DNA from 3 places in the Paenibacillus sp. 22594 genome. Region 1 is predicted to be linked to each of the others. Evidence: riboswitches for the same ligand, from Rfam matches in the RefSeq annotation. Region 1 holds a riboswitch; each other region holds the start of a gene.
The links. A riboswitch is a leader RNA that binds a small molecule or an ion and turns the genes downstream of it on or off. The one in region 1 is predicted to bind cyclic di-GMP.
Positions count from the first base shown of each region.

Region 2: linked by a shared signal. The riboswitch ahead of ACTJKB_RS12340 (flagellar assembly protein A) and the one ahead of ACTJKB_RS16430 (PA14 domain-containing protein) in region 1 are both predicted to bind cyclic di-GMP.
Region 3: linked by a shared signal. The riboswitch ahead of ACTJKB_RS21360 (anti-repressor SinI family protein) and the one ahead of ACTJKB_RS16430 (PA14 domain-containing protein) in region 1 are both predicted to bind cyclic di-GMP.

Region 1 is NZ_JBQENA010000004.1:503,014-509,700, reverse strand. It holds gene ACTJKB_RS16440 (UDP-glucose dehydrogenase family protein) at 1-978, shown strand, start outside; gene ACTJKB_RS16435 (sugar phosphate nucleotidyltransferase) at 1,414-2,787, shown strand; cyclic di-GMP riboswitch class I at 3,001-3,081, shown strand; gene ACTJKB_RS16430 (PA14 domain-containing protein) at 3,095-5,506, shown strand; gene ACTJKB_RS16425 (glycosyl hydrolase) at 5,706-6,687, shown strand, end outside.
Region 2 is NZ_JBQENA010000003.1:365,919-372,605, forward strand. It holds gene ACTJKB_RS12330 (ABC transporter ATP-binding protein) at 1-910, opposite strand, end outside; gene ACTJKB_RS12335 (FUSC family protein) at 1,209-2,309, shown strand; cyclic di-GMP riboswitch class I at 2,614-2,707, shown strand; gene ACTJKB_RS12340 (flagellar assembly protein A) at 2,811-4,697, shown strand; gene ACTJKB_RS12345 (flavin reductase family protein) at 4,796-5,398, opposite strand; partial or broken gene ACTJKB_RS12350 (DMT family transporter) at 5,412-6,304, opposite strand; gene ACTJKB_RS12355 (LysR family transcriptional regulator) at 6,400-6,687, shown strand, end outside.
Region 3 is NZ_JBQENA010000007.1:37,455-44,141, reverse strand. It holds gene odhB (2-oxoglutarate dehydrogenase complex dihydrolipoyllysine-residue succinyltransferase) at 114-1,421, opposite strand; gene ACTJKB_RS21365 (2-oxoglutarate dehydrogenase E1 component) at 1,473-4,343, opposite strand; cyclic di-GMP riboswitch class I at 4,781-4,874, shown strand; gene ACTJKB_RS21360 (anti-repressor SinI family protein) at 4,903-5,058, shown strand; gene ACTJKB_RS21355 (helix-turn-helix domain-containing protein) at 5,163-5,495, opposite strand; gene ACTJKB_RS21350 (TasA family protein) at 5,754-6,362, opposite strand; gene sipW (signal peptidase I SipW) at 6,447-6,687, opposite strand, start outside.

The DNA of each region.
Region 1 (6,687 bases):
GTTCCTGTTGGTACGAACGAGAAAATCCGTGGTATCATCGCTTCCCACACGAATCATCCCTTCGATATCGTCTCCGCTCCGGAATTCCTGCGTGAAGGCTCGGCCATCCGCGATACGCTCCATCCTGACCGGATTGTCATCGGACTTGATAACCCGGAGCTTGAGCCTACGATGCGCCAGCTTCACCAGGGCTTCACGGAAAATGTGTTCGTAACGGATATCCGCAGTGCGGAAATGATCAAATATGCATCCAATGCTTTTCTGGCAACCAAGATCTCCTTTATTAACGAGATTGCCAACATTTGCGAAAAAGTGGGAGCTGATGTAACCCTGGTGGCGGAAGGCATGGGGATGGACCGTAGAATCGGCTCCTCGTTCCTGCAGGCCGGCATCGGTTATGGAGGCTCCTGTTTCCCGAAAGATACCAATGCGCTGATCCAGATTGCGGGCAACGTGGATTACGAGTTCAAGCTGCTGAAATCCGTAGTCGAGGTGAACAAGGGGCAGCGGTTTATGATTCTCTCCAAGCTGCATGAATCCCTTGGCAACCTGCGCGGCGCAGTGATCGGTGTATGGGGTCTGGCTTTCAAACCGAACACCGATGATGTACGCGAAGCACCCGCCCTTGAAATTGTTGAGGCACTAGTGGCCGAAGGCGCTACAGTGAAGCTGTATGATCCGATTGCTGCAGATAACTTCAGACAGCAATACGATCATCCGCAGCTCCGCTGGTGCGGTCTGCCGGAAGAAGCGGCGGAAGGCAGTGATGCAGTATGCCTGCTGACCGACTGGAGCATGTTCAAGGATATTGATCTGCATAAGCTTGCGGAGAGCATGCGCCGCCAGGTGCTGATCGATGGCCGCAACGTGTACTCCAAAGAGCAGATCGAGGGCACCGGGCTCGAATATCATTCCGTCGGCCGCCCGCAAATGGGGGGCCTGAGCGGCTACTCCCCCAGCGTAGCCGGTGCGGTCTAATCCTTTGATCTTATCTGCTCTTGCCTGCAGCCCAAACAAGCGGCAATGCTGGATCTTTAGCAGGGCGCTTCGCCTGCGGGTGAAGCCAGTTGAAGGTTAGAGGAATTCACTGTAGCTGGCTACAGTGAAAATGCTGCTTGGGAAGCTGTTAAGGGAAGGAACGGAGAGGAATTTTGGAACTGTAGGAGCGTAGCGTCCGCCTTTGTCTGCAGATTTCCACCGTGACCAGCGGTTTAAATCAAGAAATCTGCAGACAACAGCGGCCGAAAGTCCAAACATTCCTTGCAGTGACTCCCGCAACAGTTGACCTTAAACATTGTCATGCAGCATAAAGCGAGAGTGGCATTCCTATCCTTCATGCGTCAGCCACCCGGCAGAAGCTTACGATAACAATCCGATATTTTCGCGACAAAACATAAATAGGAGGGTTCACATATGAAACTGGTACTTCTATCTGGCGGCTCTGGTAAACGTCTCTGGCCTTTGTCCAATGATTCACGTTCCAAGCAATTTCTGAAGGTACTGCAAAGTCCGGCAGGTGAGCCGGAGTCCATGGTACAGCGTGTATGGAGACAGCTGCAGGAGACAGGGATGGCGGAATCCTCCTACCTTGCGACCGGCCGCAGCCAAGTGGAGATGATACAGAGCCAGCTCGGCACAGAAGTGCCAATCATTGTGGAGCCGGAACGCCGTGATACCTTCCCGGCCATCGCTTTGACTGCAGCTTATCTGTATTCGGTGGCAGGAGTGTCTCCCAGCGAGACCGTGGCCATTTTGCCGGTCGATCCTTATGTGGAGGCATCATTTTTTGACACCGTCGTCCAGCTTGAAGCAACGATGGAACAAAGCGGCGCAAACCTGGCGCTGATGGGTGTTGTTCCTGAGCTGGCTTCTGAGAAATACGGCTATATTATTCCTACAAGCGACGAGGCGGCGGCAAGCGGCTATCTGCAGGTGAGCCATTTCCAGGAGAAGCCGGACCGTGTACAGGCTGAGGAACTGATCAGCAAGGGCGCGTTGTGGAACTGCGGAGTATTTGCATTCCGCTTGGGTTATTTACTGGATATTTTGCAGCGTAAAGGTTTGCCTTTGAACTATGAGGAGCTGCAGAAGCAATATAAATTGCTGGCTTCCATCAGTTTTGACTACGAAGTGGTGGAAAAAGAGGAGAATATCGTCGTTCAGCCGTACGCCGGTTTCTGGAAGGATCTTGGCACCTGGAATACCCTCACCGAGGAAATGAGCAGCAACCACGTGGGCAAAGGGTTCGTGACTGCCGATTCTGAAGGAACCTGCCTGATCAACGAACTGGATATTCCGATTACAGTCATCGGTGCGAAAGATTTAATCATCGCAGCCAGCCCGGATGGCATTCTGGTTACTCACAAAGCGGAAAGCCCGCGGATTAAGGAAGTGCTGAAGTCTTTTGAACAAAGACCCATGTACGAGGAACGCCGCTGGGGCCACTATAAGGTTATTGATTATGTGAAATATGATGAGGGCAACGAGGTGCTGACCAAGCGGATTTTCATAGCCGAAGGAAAAAACATCAGCTATCAGCTGCATCACAAACGCAGTGAAATCTGGACGATCGTCAGCGGGGAAGCCAGCATTGTGCTGAATGAGAAGATGCATAATGTGAAAGCGGGAGATGTTGTGCGCATACCGGAAGGCACGAAACATGCAATCCTGGCGTTGACCGATGTGGAGTTCATTGAGGTGCAGACCGGTTCAGAGCTGGTAGAAGAGGATAATATCCGCATCACACTGGACTGGAAAGATATTGCTCTTCAGCAATTTATTTCGTGAAAATAGCAGCGCTTAACGCGCTGTAGAATTCGACTGAACCGTCCCGGAACCTGTGTTGGGTGGTCCTAAACATAGGGCTAAAATATCTATTTACCCAATTGTGGCAAATCCAAAACAGGTATTAAGAACCATTTATTAAGAAAAATTCATTAATGCTCTAAACTAAAAATTTAATAGAGACGATACTTACGGTAAGAGGGATAAATCCTTCCAAAACGAAAAAGGCAAACCTAATCGAAAGATAGGGACGCAAAGCTATAGGGCCTTCGAAAGAGTGGCAGCCTGGCTACCGAAAGGAAGATGAATTTTGACAACTTACCGTAAGTCGCGTCTGCTGTGCACCATTTTAACGATTGCCCTGTTGTTGACTGCTGTACCACTGGGTTTGGGGGCTGCGCCTTCGACCGCAGCTGCTTCGAGTTCTTCAGCACCGGTTAATCCGGATGCTTCAGCTGAAGCTGTCAAGCTGCTTGACAATCTGTACACCATTTCCGGAAAAGGCATTATCACAGGCCAGCATGACTACCTGGAGAGCCCGGATGAGTTCAGTAACAAACTAAAGGGAACCAGCGGACAATTCGCTGCCCTCCACGGATTCGAGCTTGGCGTGATCAGCGGCCAGTCGGAAAGTACTGCAGCAACTCAGCGCAAAAATGTAGTGAACAGTGCGATCAACTGGTATAAAAATGGCGGCATCGTCGCCATGACCTTCCATGAGCAACTGCCCGGGACCTCCTATCTGTGGTCCAATGTGCAGAAGACGCTCAGCCAAGAGGACTTCAATAAGTATGTAACACCTGGAACAGCCCAATACAACAGCCTCATCGCCGATCTCGACAAAGTGGCGGTTTCGCTCAAAAGCTTGCGGGACGCGGGCGTTCCTGTACTTTGGAGACCTTACCACGAAATGAACGGCAACTGGTTCTGGTGGGGGAAGAAAAACAATTTTGCGGAACTTTGGAATATTATGTATGAGCGTTTTGTGGGCGTTCATCAATTAAACAACCTGCTGTGGGTATGGAACCCGAATGCTCCCAATGCCTGGTCTGATCCATACGAACTGACCTATCCGGGAGCGGGTAAGGTAGACGTCCTTGCAGCAGATATATATAACAATGATTATATGAACAAGTATTATGACAACCTGTTGATCCTCGCGAACGGCAAACCCATTGCTATCGGCGAAAATGGTGAAATGCCAAGTACAGCCAAGCTCCAGCTTTCCCAGAGAAAATGGGTATACATGATGAACTGGGGAAAAATGCTCTATGAGAATAACAGTACAGATACCATCAAAAATTTTATGAGTGACAGCTACACAGTATCGCTTAATGAATATAAAGCTGGGGTAGTGCAGACACCTGCTCCAACTGTCACACCGACGGCAACGCCAACACCAACTGCTACACCGACGGCAACGCCAACTGCAACACCGACTGCTACGCCAACTGCCACACCGACGGCAACACCAACGCCGACTGCTACGCCAGCGCCTGTACCCACAGCAACGGTAAAGCCAATAACCACTCCAGCGTCCGGTGATACAGTACAGACGCCTGTTGTGAATGGACTTCACGGAGAGTATTTCAACAACATGACGCTTTCAGGCACACCTGCAATGGTCCGTGACGACGCTCTGCTTAATTTCAACTGGCGTCAAGGCTCACCGGCCAGCTCCATAAAGGTGGATGGGGTCTCGGCCCGCTGGACCGGGCAGATCAAGCCTTTATACAGTGAGACCTACCAGATTATCACTACTTCTGACGATGGTATCCGTGTCTGGATTAATGGCATAGCCGTAATCGACAGCTGGACCAAGCAGAGCGGAACCGAACGTTTCGGAAGTATCGCTATGACGGCTGGACAGCTCTATGATATCAGAGTGGAATATTATGAAAATGCAGGCGATGCCAACATTCGTTTGATGTGGCAAAGCGCAAGCCAGGTCAAAGCGACTGTCCCAACAAGCGCATTGTTTGTAAATACGTCAGCAGCCAGCGTAAGCAAAACATCGCTGGCGCTTGTAGAAGCACCAACACCAACACCGACACCAACACCAACACCAACACCAACACCGGTGCCAACACCTACACCAACGCCGGTGCCAACGCCGGTGCCAACGCCGGTGCCAACACCAACACCGACACCAACACCGGTGCCAACACCGACACCAACACCGGTGCCAACACCGACACCAACACCGGTGCCAACACCAACACCGACGCCGACACCAACACCGGTGCCAACACTGGCACCAACGCCGGCTCTAACAGTGGCCCCTACAGCAAACGGGCTGCAGGCGGAATATTTCAATAATATGCAGTTAACCGGTGCTCCCACAGTTGTACGCACCGATGCTTTGCTGGATTTCAACTGGCGGCTGGGTACACCGGATGCTGCGATTGGCATTGATTTCTTTTCCGTAAGATGGAGTGGCAAGATCAAACCGCTGTATAGCGAAACCTATCAGATTTATACAACATCAGATGATGGTGTCCGCGTTTGGGTCAATAACACTCTTGTCATTGACAGCTGGATGAAGCAGAGCGGGACCGAACGCACAGGAAGCATAAGCCTGCAAGCCGGGCAACTATATGATATCAAAGTGGAGTATTACGAGAACCAAGGGGATGCAAGAGCGCGGCTGATGTGGGAAAGTCCAAGTCAAGTCAAGGGGACGGTCCCTGCCAGCGCACTGTTCCTTCCTTCCGCTTCCTAAAGTACTGCTGAATTCATCACCGAACGCCGATACTGGTTAAGACGTTACAATTCTAAAATCCTAAAAGTCCGATGGCCCTGCTAAACAGCAGGGCTACTAAGCTATTAGTCTGTATTGCCGCAGGATGATGTAACCCTTAGCGGGAAGACCATCCATAAGCGTCAATGACAGCACTTGAGGCTGGAGAGAGGAGATTACATTGAACACTTACCGTAAGTACCGGCTTTTTACTACGATTATACCTATTATTTTCATCCTTTCCTTGCTGCCATGGAGTGAGGTCCGCAGTCTTGCCGTCGAACGAAGTATAGACATTCCTACGGAGTCGGAGGCGAAGGTGGAGGCAGTCACACCAGTGAATCCTGCGGCTTCGAAGGAAGCTGCCGGCCTGCTCGATTATCTGGTTGACCTGGGAGGAAAAGGCGTGATTTCCGGGCAGCATGATTATCTGGAGAGCCCGGATGAATACAACAACAAGCTGAAGAATGCAACGGGGGATTACGCCGTCTTGCATGGCTATGAGCTTGGAGCGATCAATAACCAGTCGGAGAGGACGATCGCCCGTCAGCGGCAGAATGTTGTGGACAGTGCCATCGAATGGCATGAAGATGGAGGCATTGTGGCAATGACGTTCCACCAGAATCTTCCAGGCACAACTCCTGAATGGGCGAACGTCCACACGAGTCTGAGCCAGGAGTTGTTTGATGCCTACGTAACTCCCGGTACCATACAATACAAAAGCCTCCTTGCTTCCCTTGATGAGATTGCCGTCTATCTGGGGGAATTGCGGGATGCAGGGGTTCCTGTCCTATGGCGTCCTTATCACGAGATGAACGGGAACTGGTTCTGGTGGGGGCAGAAGGATAACTTCTCCAAGCTCTGGGACATCACTTACGACCGTTTGGTCAACAAGCATAAACTCAATAATTTATTGTGGGTGTGGAATCCGAATGCACCGAATGAGTGGGCAGATCCTTATAGTGCCTACTACCCGGGGGCGGATAAGGTGGATATATTGGCAGCAGATATCTACAATAATGATTACAAGCAGTCCTACTATTCAGATCTTCTCAATCTGGCTGATGGCAAGCCTATTGGCATAGGAGAGAGTGGAGAGCTTCCAGACCCTGTCACATTGTCTCAAACCCAGCGTAAATGGGTATATACGATGACATGGGGGA
Region 2 (6,687 bases), on a different contig from region 1:
AATCCACACGCACGCGCAGCTTGCCCTGCTCAAGTGTGGCGATTTCCAGATCCTCAGGACGAATTACAATCTCTACCGCCTCATTCCGTTTCAGTCCCGCATCAACACATTCAAACCGGTGCCCGCCCCACTCCACCAAGTAATCGTCAATCATCACACCCGGCACAATATTCGACTCCCCAATGAAATCGGCCACGAACCGGTTGATCGGCTCATCATAAATATCATTGGGCGTGCCACTCTGTTCGATCCGTCCGCCGTTCATGACGAAGATCCAGTCCGACATCGCGAGCGCCTCTTCCTGGTCATGGGTCACGAAGATGAAGGTAATGCCCAGCCGCTGCTGCATTTCCCGCAGAATATACTGCATCTCTGTACGAAGCTTCAAGTCAAGTGCTGATAACGGCTCATCCAACAGCAGCACCTGCGGCTCGTTGACGATGGCGCGGGCAATCGCTACACGCTGTCTTTGTCCGCCGGACATTTCATTAATGGCGCGCTGATCGTAGCCTACGAGGTTCACAAAGCGCAGCGCTTCCTGCACCTTTTGCGTGATCACATCCTTCTTAAGCTTCTTAATGCGCAGTCCGAAGGCCACATTCTCGAATACGTTCAGGTGCGGAAACAGGGCATAATCCTGAAAAACCGTATTGACCTGCCGTTCGTTAGCGGGAATGTGGTTGATCATTTGGCCATTGAGAATGATTGAGCCTTCCGTTGGCTCGGCGAAGCCGGCGATCAACCGCAGAATAGTCGTCTTGCCGCAGCCCGAAGGGCCCAGCAGGGTATAGAACTTGCCGCGTTCGATCTCAAAGCTGACGCCTTTTAGTACCGGCTCTTCATCGTCGTATTGTTTAACCACCTGGTCAAAAGAAATAATAGTGCCTTCCGGGGTAGCTATAGCTAACAACCTCCCTTACCTTATGTAATACAACCTATTTTACCCGCTTCTTGCGGGGGACAATCGAAGTGGCATGCTCAGCGCGAGTAAGCGACAGTTCCTCCCTTCCTTCGACATACTTCCATAATATACAGCATAAAGGATAAGACCTATATATGCGATACCATACTTTGTTAAAAATCAGCACCGGAAACTTAACAAGTTCGTAAAAATTAAAGCTCTTCCGGCCTGTTTTGCGGTGCTATAATGAAAACGGCTGAAAGTCACTTCATTTTTTCTCTTAATAACCTGAAAGAAGATGACCCTCATGAACGAAGGATTACAGGACCGCCTGGAGAAATTCGGACTGTCTTTATATATGATACGCGTTACACTGGCTGCTTCACTCTCCTGGCTGACGGTACACACCCTGTATGGAGACAGCTACTTATATTTCGCTCCATTGGCGGCGATTCTGATCACTCAGGGGAGTGTCAAGGCTTCCTTGGAAAAGGGTGTATACCGGATGACCGGCGTTGTGCTGGGCGGGATTGTGAGCTTGATCGTGGGACGATTCTTCGATGTCGGAGCGCTCTCCATTCTGCTGATGCTGCTGATTGGCATCGGAGTCGCTACTGCCTGCCGGATAAATATCCAAGCCATCTCACAGGTCGGTGTAACCTCTGTTCTGGCACTTACCTTCTATCATGATCATTATATCGAGTGGCGGGTCGCCGAAACGCTTATCGGAGTCATTATTGCTCTAATCATCAATATGATTATCGTTCCGCCCAAGGGGTTCGTCAAGGTCAAAGGCTTGGCACTCGAAGGCAGTCTGCTGCTGGCTGATGCCTTAAGCGGCCTGGCCGGTGGCGGACGGGGGGCACCTCAGGTTTCAGATACGCTGACACGTTCCGCTTCGCTGCTGGCGAAGAGCGAGCAGCAGCAAAAGGAACTGCATTATACCTTAACGCATTACCAGTGCCGCAGCGAGCTTCGCGGACTCTCCCAAGCCACCGCACATCTCAAGCAAATTCAATGCTATGTCAAGGAGATCAGCTCAGAAATTGCGCTGCTGCCAACACATCATGCCGCGGCTGACTGGATGGTGGAGATCGTAACCGCCACCGCAGACTGTATCGCCCTCTATGGTACTAAAACTCTCTCAGATGCCGAAAGCCAGCATTCGCTTCCCGAGTCACTGCGCCGGGCCCGCGACCTTCAACTAGCCTGGTTCTCGGAGCTGCAGGGAAAATGCTCACTGACTTCCATCCGCGATCTCGGGGCGGTCTTCTCCCACCTGAACCGGGTGCTGGAGGAAATCGAACAGGCCGACTACGTGGTGATGTCAGCCGCACCGCAGAACAGCAAGACTGAGGCAGCCCGCGCAATGCGCTTCATACAAAAGGGACTCTCCCACAAGCTTTAGGCTTGGGAGCGTCCTTTTTTTTCTGGAGTATCGGCCATAATCCCCCGCTAAATCCCCTTTTAGTTTAGAATTCAATAAATAGAAAAAATCCTTAATTACATTTAATTTACAATAAATCAACAATTAGTTACATTTATCATTATTTATAGTCTAAATCAATTATTCCAGTTGAAAATTCGCTACTTAAGTACTAGAATTAATGTTGTTTGCTGAAGTTTTTATTGGACAGAGTGCCAGTATTGACCAGTTTTTTGTCGATTATAGTCGATTTAATGGGCCTTGTACTGAGTATATATCATTGATCTATTCCTAAAGGCAAACTGTCTGAAAGGGCAGGACGCAAAGCCATGGGCCTAAAAGTACAGGTATTGCTGTTTTATGGTCGCCAGGTTGCCAATAGAGACGCCATTTGGTCGGATATCCCAAGATATCGCATCACGGCTCCATGATGTTCTTTTCTGTTCAGATACCATTGATTATACGAAAAGTGAGGTTACGAGAATGCCGCAGCATATTATCGAACGTTCACGGTACGAGTTCATTGCTTCCATGCTTCTTGGAAAGCACAATCTCATGGATCTTTATTCTGTGGATGCTCAGACGTTTGGCGGAACAGACAGAGCGAAGAACGGCGTTATCATTATCCAGAACAACCAAATTTTCATCACGCCTCCTCTGCCTGGCGGCATGCCCGCTGTAATTTCAGCTGTCCATCCCGTAATCCTTAAGATCAATGGCCAAACCCTCACAGAGCCAACGCCAATCACGTCTGCAGATGATCTCACCTGGGAGATTTGCGAGAAGCCACAATATCAGATTACTGTATCCGATGATAAGCTCAAAGTGTACTTTACGCTTTACCGTGCCGAAAGATATGCCTGGAACCTGGTCAACAGTCCGGCTTCAGCCAATGTCACTGTCCGTGCAGAAATGAACCGCGATTCCTTGTTGTCCGTTCTGTCGATAGAGCAGATTATGTCTGGCTTTGAGAAAAGATCCATTGTCAGCTCGCTCAACATCCCTGCTCTCTATGAAGAGCTGAACAACCCGACCTATCTTCCTGTCTGCATAGCAGAAGGCAAGGCTCCCGTACCCGGGACCAATGCGAGGCTGGAGCTGCTGTTTCAGAAGAAGATAGAAAATGCTTTCAAGGGGACCGGCCTTTCTGATGATGAATCCAGCCACTATGAATTCCTTACTGTAGAAGAAGGCGAAGTGTTTGCACACAAGCTCCCCCCCCAAGAGGGCCTTCCCGGATTTACCGTGTATGGCGGTGTCCTTCCCCCGCCCCCGCCGCGGGACCTTACTCTATTGACCGGACACTATGCGGTACTGCTTCCAGGGGGACAGATCGCTGCCCGCTGTAAAGGCAGACCGCGTATTACCGGAAACGGAACCTTTGTAAAAACGATTGATTTCCCCCAAACCTATAGGGTTCCGCAGAATGATACCGTGGAACCTGCCACCATTAGGTTCCCGGGAGATATTATTGCAGTTCATCCTCTGAACAAGAACACGGTTATTGAAGCCTTGGGTAATGTATACATATACGGTGATGTTCACCACTCCAGAATTGCGGCAACAGGCAGTATATTTATCAGCGGCAAGGCCGTGGATAGTGAATTGTATGCCGGAGCGTTCGGCGCCGCACATCACCGTCTGTGCAGCTTTTCCGAGCTGCTGATTCAAGAGATCTCCAGTCTGAGAGAAGCAGCCAAGAACCTTGCCGAGACGGTCGAGTCCACGATGCAGACGGTGAAGTACGGCTTAGTCATCATGCTGCTGTTGGAGAGCAAATATGATCATCTCCCCCTTCTGATTGGCGATATGCGGGAACTATTGTCGGACTTGAGCGCTGACTACCCGCAGGACACCAAGATTGTGAGGCACATGATGGATATTTTTCTGAAACCCGGACAGTTTACTGACCTCATTACAGATGCGGGAATAGGCTCTTTTCTGAGTCTGCTTAAAAAGCTTATCGAGGGAATCTCCCTCATGCAGGAGGAGCAAGTCCGGATCGATATTTCGGGGGCACTGAACAGCATCATTAAATCCGGCGGAGATATTCATATTCATGGGGAAGGGATTGGCCGGAGCACGCTGTGTTCCTGTGGCGATATTTATTTTGCGAAGGATGGTTCCATGTGCTCCGACTCCGCTATGGAAGCAGAGGGAACGATCACAGCTCAGAATGTTAGCGGAGAGTCCCTTCCCGGATCGCTTCTTGTTGCAGGTCACCAAATCACAGCGAGCACCATTCATAATGCATCAGTAACCATAGACGGGTATTCCTTGGAGATTGCTAAACCCGGCGGAGGATTTACGTTTACAGCCAAGAGCTTGAAACAAAAATGCAAAGAATCAGGCGCTGTTCCCGTCGAATAACCACCAGAATCCGTTACATACAGCTGAATCGCCAAAAGAAAAAAAGAGACCCTGCAGAGCCGCGTGGCGGCATCCTGTAGAGTCTCTTTTCCGAGCGCTCAAGATTCGTACTGGGGTCTTTCTAGCTCAAACGTCCGGCCGATTGCCGCATATGAAGCTCCCGCAAGACGGCTGACCGGCTTCAGCTTGGCAGCGTCAATACGCCCACCCTGAATCAGTTCATCCTCTATATGGAAACAGAGCACTTCACCGACCAGCATATCGCAGTGTCCCAGCGCCACATGCCGCACGAGACGGCATTCCATGGCGATCCTGCACTCCTCTATACGCGGAACCCGGATCATCAGCCCGGGTATTGGCGTAAGTCCAGCCAACTCCACCTCGCTGATGCCTTCAGGGGCATTGATCGAGGTGTGATTAATAGCGCCAACATTATCCTCGTCCACGATATGTACAACAAACTCTCCATTCCCCAGAATATTGCTTGCGGTATGCTTCATCTCTCCGGTTGCCTTGCGCACACAGGAGATCATAATCATTGGAGGTTCATCATTCACAATATTAAAAAAGCTAAACGGGGCGGCGTTCACTACGCCTTGTTCGTTCATCGAGGTGACAAAGGCAATGGGCCGGGGAATAATACTGCCGATCAGCAGCTTGTAGTTGTCATGCGCTGTTTGTTCAGAAGCTTTGATATACATGGTACACCTCCAATTAATGAGTAGGACGTCTTAGGGTTCTTCGGCTTATTCTAACATTAACGAGAACAATGCTGCTTACAATAAGCAGGAGGCCAATCACCAGATTCAAGGTAATCCGCTCATGCAGCAGCACTACACTTGAACCGATGGAGATTAGCGGAATCAGGAAGGTGAAAGAACCTACTCTGCCAGCCTCCCCATCCTTAATAAGATTGAAATATACCATCCAGCCCAGGGCAATCACAAATACGGAAATAAACAGGGTATTCAAGATAAAAGCCGCATTCCAGGTGATATCCGCCCAGCTCTCGGTCACCGACCCTGCAGCCAGCAGAATGATGCCGCCGATCATAATCTGCATGGCGGTCATCCAGAGCATATCTACCCGCGCCGCATTGCGTTTGGTATAGACCGTGGCAAACGCCCAACTGAGCGCACTGGCCAAGGCGAGCACAATTCCCTGGACCGAGATACTCCCGTTGAAGCCGCCGATGCTAAGCGAGGCACGCCGAGGAAACCAAGCAGGAGACCGGCCAGCTTCAGCCCGTACATGCTCTCCCCCAGCCAGATCCAGGCGAAGATACCAAGCAGCACCGGCTGCAGAAAGACGATGGCCGAGAACAGGCCGGAGGGCACATACTGCAGGCCAATGGTCTGGAAGCCATAATAGAAGACGATACTTAGAAAAGCCGAAATCAGATAGACCGGCCACAGCCGCCTGAGCTCAAGCTTCTTCCACTTCGGAAGCGCAGCAAATATAAGAATTACACCAGCGATCACGGTCCGGATGCCGGCAAACAAAAGCGGCGGAGCGTAATGTAAAGCAATTTTGGAAAGAGGCCAATTGATGCCCCAGACAATAACCAGAAAGATAAGCAGGGCTATGGTTTTCCTCTGCTGATGCATATATTCACCTCTTGTTCTATTTTCAGCCTAATGATACATTAAAATTAGTTATAATTGAAATGAATTATACTCATAAGGGGCATACCAGATCTGATATGAACAATACTCAAATTCGTTTGTTTGTCAGCATTGCGGAAAGCGGCAGCTTTACCAAAGCCGGATTGGAAATGAATATGACCCAGCCGGCAGTCAGCCGGGCGATATCTGCACTGGAGACAGAGCTTGCGGTGAAGCTGCTGCTGCGTGACCGGCGCAACGGGCTGATGCTGACCGATATCGGCAAGCGTGTCCTTGTTGTTTTCCGCGAGATTCTGATCGGGTATGACAAAGTGGAACAGGAGATCGCCGCTGAGAAGGGGCTGGAGAAGGGGCTGATCCGGATC
Region 3 (6,687 bases), on a different contig from region 1:
GAATTGTTATAGAGAAAGAGGGCTACGCAGACGAGTTCAAACTGTCTGTGTAGCCCTCTTGAAGAAGATTATTTCTAGATTTGTGGTGATTTCTTGTCCGAAGATGTAAGGGATCAGCCTTCCAGCAGCAGCGCCTCGGGATCTTCCAGCAATTCCTTGACCTTGACGAGGAAGCTAACCGCTTCGGAGCCGTCTACGATGCGGTGATCGTAGGACAGTGCGATGTACATCATCGGGCGGTTGGCACTTCTTTCTTCGTCCAGGGCGATCGGACGGAGCTGGATCTTGTGCATACCGAGAATACCGACCTGCGGTGTATTGAGGATTGGTGTCGACATGAGCGAGCCGAAAACCCCGCCATTGGTGATAGTGAAGGTACCGCCCTGCAGCTCTGGCAGGCTTAGCGTATTTGTGCGTGCCTTGGAGGCCAGCTCACCGATCTTCCGTTCAATTTCCGGGAAGCTCAGCCGGTCTGCATCGCGGACGACCGGTACTACGAGGCCTTCCTTGGCAGATACTGCAATGCCGATGTCATAGTATTTCTTGATCAGAAGATCCTCGCCGTCGATCTCGGCGTTCAGCAGCGGGTAGGCCTTGAGTGCGCCGATCACCGCTTTGGTGAAGAAGGACATGAAGCCGAGTCCGACATCATGCTTCTCTTTGAAGGCATCCTTGCGGCGCTTGCGGATGTCGAGAATCGCGGTCATGTCCACCTCGTTGAAGGTGGTCAGCATGGCCGCGGTGTGCTGCGCCTCGACGAGGCGGCTCGCGATGGTCAGCCGTCTGCGCGACATGCGCTTGCGCTCGACGGCTTTGCCTTCCTCCTGCGGCGCGGAGCTTGCCGCCGCAGGCTTCACCGGCGCAGGCGCGGCCGCTGCCGCCGGAGCGCTTGGCGCAGCGGCCTCCGGCCCGGCTGCGCCATGGCCCTTCACATCGGCCGTAGCAATCCGGCCGATGGGGTCGCGGGCACTGACCTCGCCGAGGTCGATGCCCCGCTCCCGCGCGAGCTTGCGCGCCCCCGGCGAAGCCAGGGCCGCAGTGCCCGCCGCCGCTGCATCGGGTGCGGCGGGGGCAGCTGGCGCCGCTGCCTGCGGTGCGGCAGCCGCTGGGGCTTCGCTGCTCGCAGCAGGAGCCTCCGGCTTGCCGGCCGCAGCGCTCTGCGGCGCTTCGGCGCCTGCCGTACCGGCGCCGCTGCCGATGATGCCGATCGCTTCGCCGACGGCTACATTCTCGCCGGCCTGGCGCAGAATGGAGGAGATGACGCCATCCTCCTCTGCACTGATCTCCAGGTTGACCTTGTCAGTCTCCAGTTCAGCCAGCACATCTCCCTGGCCGACCGTATCCCCTTCTTTTACCAGCCATTTGTAGATCGTTCCTTCGGAAATAGATTCGCCCAAATCGGGTACTTTAATTTCGGACACAGGCCCTTACCTCCCCAAATAGAATAGTTTACATTATCGTGACACCGCCCTCTATCTGGAAGACGGTACAGCCGCTTGTACTTGCGAGTTCAATTTCAGGGCTTCTGTTACTATACGACGTTGCTCAAAAGCATGCACGTCCGCATAACCGCTGGCCGGGCTGGAACGCTCCGGACGGCCGATATACTGCACCTTGACGTTCTGCGGGGCGATGGCCCGCAGCCGGGGCTCGGCATAACTCCAGCCGCCCATGTTCTTCGGCTCTTCCTGCAGCCATACGATTTCCGTAAGGGAACCCATCGAACTGAGTTGAGCTGCCAGTTCCCGTTCAGGGAATGGATAGAGCTGCTCCAGACGGAGGATATGCAGCCAGGACCAGTCCTGATCCTTGGCGGCTTCCAGCTCTGTCTGCAGATCGAGTGTCACCTTGCCGCTGCACACTACCAGGCGTTTGATCTCCCCTGGACTGCCGCCAAGGAGCGGCTCGGGAAATACAGGCTGGAATCCGCCGGAAGCCAGCTCGGCTCCGGAGGAGGTGCTGCGCGGGTTACGGATCAAGCTCTTCGGAGCCATGATCACGAGCGGGCGGGCATCCCCCTTGCCGCACAAGGCTGCCTGACGGCGCAGAAGATGGAAATACTGCGCAGCGGAGCTGAGATTGGCTACGGTCCAGTTCTCCTCAGCGGAGAGCTGCAGATACCGTTCCAGCCGGGCACTGGAGTGCTCAGGGCCTTGCCCTTCATACCCATGCGGCAGCAGGATCGTCAGATTGCTGCGCTGGGTCCATTTCGCGCGTCCGGCAGCGATGAACTGGTCGATGATAACCTGAGCGGCATTGGCAAAGTCGCCATACTGTGCTTCCCAGATCACGAAGGTTTCTGGCGCGAACACATTGTAGCCGTATTCGTAGCCGAGTACCGAGGCTTCCGAGAGCGGGCTGTTGTACACCCCGAAGGAGGCCTTGGAATTGCTAAGCTGGTGCAGCGGAGAGAACAGCGCACCTGTCTCGCTGTCGTGCAGCACCAGATGACGGTGGGCGAAGGTCCCTCTCTGGGAATCCTGGCCGCTTAGGCGGATCGGCGTACCGTCCTTCAGGATAGTGGCGAATGCCAGCGTTTCGGCCAGTGCCCAGTCTACCCGTTCCCCGTCATTCAGCGCATCCTTGCGGCGCTGCAGAATCCGCTCCAGCTTCGGATACACCTTGAAGCCTTCCGGTACCGTAAGCAGCTCCCGGTTGATCTGCTGCAGCTGCTCCAGCTGCACCGCCGTGGATTGCGGCTGGGCTGCTTCCGTTTCGAGTGGTACCGAGGTTTTGGCTTCTCCGTTCTTACGCTTGCCATCCTTCATCAGGTCGAAGGCTTCCTGCAGCACTTTTTCGGCATCAAGGTTCATCTGGCTCACATCATCTGCTGTGATGATCTTCTCCCGCTGCAGGCGTTCCGCATAGATACGGTAGACCGTGGGATGGTTCCGCACTCTGCCGTACACAATCGGCTGTGTGGTTTCAGGATCATCCATCTCATTATGGCCGTGGCGGCGGTATCCGATCAGATCAATCACGAAATCCTTCTTGAACTGATTGCGGTAGGCGCTGGCCAAGCGGACAGCCGAGATGCAGGCCTCCGGATCATCGGCATTGACATGAACCACGGGGATTTCATAGCCTTTGGCAAGGTCGCTGGCATAATGGGTAGAACGGGAATCTTCACTTTCGGTAGTGAAACCGATCCGGTTATTGACGATAATATGCACCGTACCGCCATTGGAGTACCCTTTGAGCTTGCCGATGTTGAGCGTTTCCGCAACAATCCCTTCGCCGGGAAAAGCGGCATCCCCATGCATCAGCACAGCAATGGCCTTGTTCGTGTCGAGCTGCGGCAAACCCGGGGAATTCCGGTCTTCCTGAGCTGCACGTGTAAAGCCTTCAACGACAGGGTTGACGAATTCCAGATGGCTTGGGTTATTGGCCAGTGTAATCCGGGTCCGGACGGTCTCGCCCTCGCGCACGGCGCGGTCAGCGCCCAGATGGTATTTCACATCGCCGGTCCAGCCGTAGTTAATGCCCATGGAGCCTTCAGAAGGGAAAAGCTCCTTATTCGGAGAATGATGGAATTCCGAGAAAATAATATCATAGGGTTTTCCGAGAATATGAGCCAGCACATTCAGCCGTCCGCGGTGGGCCATGCCCATCAGGATATGCTCTGCACCATCATGCGCGGCGGCACGGACAATCTCGTCCAGCATGGGAACCAGCGCGTCATTGCCTTCCAGGCTGAAGCGTTTTTGGCCGACAAAGGTCTTATGCAGGAAGGTCTCAAACTGCTCTACCTGGATCAGGCGGTTCAGCAGCTCTTTGCGCTCAGTATTATTCAGCGGCGCGGGGGAGCTTGTGGACTCTGCTTGACTGTTCAGCCAGCGAAGCTCCTGTTCGTCGTGCACATGTCCGAATTCGTAGGCGATAGTCTGCGTATATGCCTGACGCATCCGGTGAACGGCATCCCAGGCGGTATGAACATCCGGCGGCGCATTCTCCCAGATCAGCGAGGCAGGCAAGGCAATCAGGTCCTCGCGGGTCAAGTCATAGGTTTGATAATCCAGCCATTTCGCCATAGGGTTGTTCCCCTGCTCCAGCGGATCGATATTGGCGGCCATATGGCCATATATACGAATATTGGCGATTAGCTTGGAAGCTCGTACGGCCTTTCTAAGCCACGCGGTGTCTCCCGAAAGGGCCGGTTGCGGGGCCTGAACGGCATCCGGAGCGAGCGGAGGAGGGCCGGAAACGGTAAACAAATCGCGGTAATGATGTTCTACGGATGAAGGATCATGAACAAATTGCTCATATTTTTCTTGAATGTAGCCCAGATTGGGGCCGTGATACTTACTCCAAATGGATTCGTTATAGGGCTCTTTAACTGCCATGAATACATCCTCCTAACGGATGAACTCCACGTGCCGCATGAGGCTTGGGCGCCCAGTGGAGCTGCGATGGTTGCGGTTTCATTCCTCATCTTATTGTGCTACTTTCAAGGCGTGTAATCAATTCATACTTTCGGGGAATCCGTTCGCAAAACGGCATGATTCAGTCCTTAAATGATGAAAAACGGATATCGGTTACCGGAAGCTGGATGTGAACCGTATAATAAGGTGATAATTACCTACGAATGCCCACAAATGCTTCATGAACAGTTCCTAAGGTCATATCTATTGGACAAATCCCAGCAAAAAAAACTGTTCTTTTGCACTACTTGTCATAAATAAATTCCATAAATCGACACACTTTTCTTGTGAGATCTTATATAATGTTATTGCGGATAACGGTTTCATTGTTTTCTAACCAGATCCTTTCATGTAAAGGATCCAGTAAAGGGTAAACCTGCTGAAAGGCAGGGACACAAAGTCTCGGGTCTAATGTAGAAATGCTTCAACTACTACGACGGCCGGACTGCCTGGGGACGCAAAAATTCTAGGAGGAGATATCTTGGATAAGTCCAACCAGGGGAATGACGGAGAACTGCTGATGGGTGATCTGGATCTAGAATGGGTGTATTTGCTGATGTCGGCGAAGAAAGCAGGCATCGGGGCAGATGAAATCCGCCGGTTTTTAAGTGAAAAGACAACGTTGCAGGTGATGTAGGGGCGTTACTTTGCGGGAATACATACAGAAAAGGGCACAGCGGTCATACGCTGTGCCCTTTTCTGTATCGCTGGAGCCTTAGGACAACCTAGGACGATCGTCCATTATTGATCCTTCTGCTCCAGCCGCCATTTTTGATAATCGAGGAATTCTTTGAATTCCCGTTTGCTTATACCGGAAGCCATGGCTTCCTGAACGAGCCGGAACCATTCGCCATCTAGTGCGGATTCGTCAGTCTCTGAGGGCTCGCCATAGAGCAGGCTGTGGATAGACACCTGGAGCGCATCGGCGATTTTTTCGATGAATTGAATAGAGGGGTTGGATTGGATATTTCTTTCTACATTGCTTAAGTATGATTTTGCCACATCAGCCTTGTCCGCTAATTCGGATAAGGACCAGCCTTTTTCCAGACGGAGTTGGTGGATGCGACTTCCCATATTATCCGGCACGATTACAACGCCCCTCCGTACTTATTGTTAAAATATAAGAATTTATATGTTTCACGCTATAAATTATCCTTATATTTCTCGCTGAAGCGGATACCGTCTTTAAATGACGGCGAAGCCGTTTCCACTTGTCAGTATAACAAATTTCCGTAAAACGGACAAAAATCAATCGTTACAAAGAAAAAACAGCCTAATCTGCTCCGGCTCCGGAATCAGGGTAGGCTGCTTCAGAATGCAGTCCGTTATGAATTAATAATCTTTTTTAGGGCCTTGTTTGGCCTCGAAGTTCCAAGTCAGCTTCAGCTTATCCTTTTGGAAATAGTTCTGCGTTTCACCGTTGTCAACGAATTCGAACTTGACTGTAAAGCTGTCGCTGCTCTGAGCTTTGATGCCGTCAGCTTCCGTCCAGATTTGATCCAGACCGGTATTGTTTACAAGATCGGGGGTTTGGCTCTTCAAGGCATCCAGTGTGGTTTCGTATACGACAACCTCCGGTGTGAGAATGGTTCCTTTATCATTGTTTTTCAGAAATTTAACCTTGATGAATTTGCTGAGATCGACACCGTTGTTGTCGCCAAGCGTATCTGTAATCTCTGTGGTGGTCTTCAGCAATATTGAGCCGATATCCAGGGTTCCGTCATTTTTGAGCTTGAAGGTTTTGCTTACGGTATCACCCGGTTTCAGGTTAGGGATATCCACGATTACGGAAGGATCAGAATTCAGATCCAGTGTGCCTGCTGCGAAGGTTGCCGTACTTGTCGCAGTATCGCTGAAATATGCGAAGGTTCCTCCGCCAATCAAAGACAAACCGAGTGCTGCCGATGCCATGCCAAAACCCAATGTTTTCTTGATACCCATATTCTAATTCCTCCTCTGATTAGTAAAGCGAATGATAAATGTATATTGTATCTTCCGTTTCGTAGGCGGAAGCGGACAATCGGATCAGGGCTGTATGTCAGTTCCCGGAGGTGCCTGGGGAAGCACGGTGTTTTTTTTCTCAAGCGCCGTAAGAGCCTTCCATGAACTGTAGAGCGCATAGAGCAGGAGCAGCAGTCCGGGAACGATCATCAGGACCACACTGCCGGCTTTGGAGGCGGCAAAATTCATGGCATATCCTACATAAGGAATGGTGACTCCGGTGTACTCGGCCACAATATTCCCTGAACTTACGGGGGTCATATCC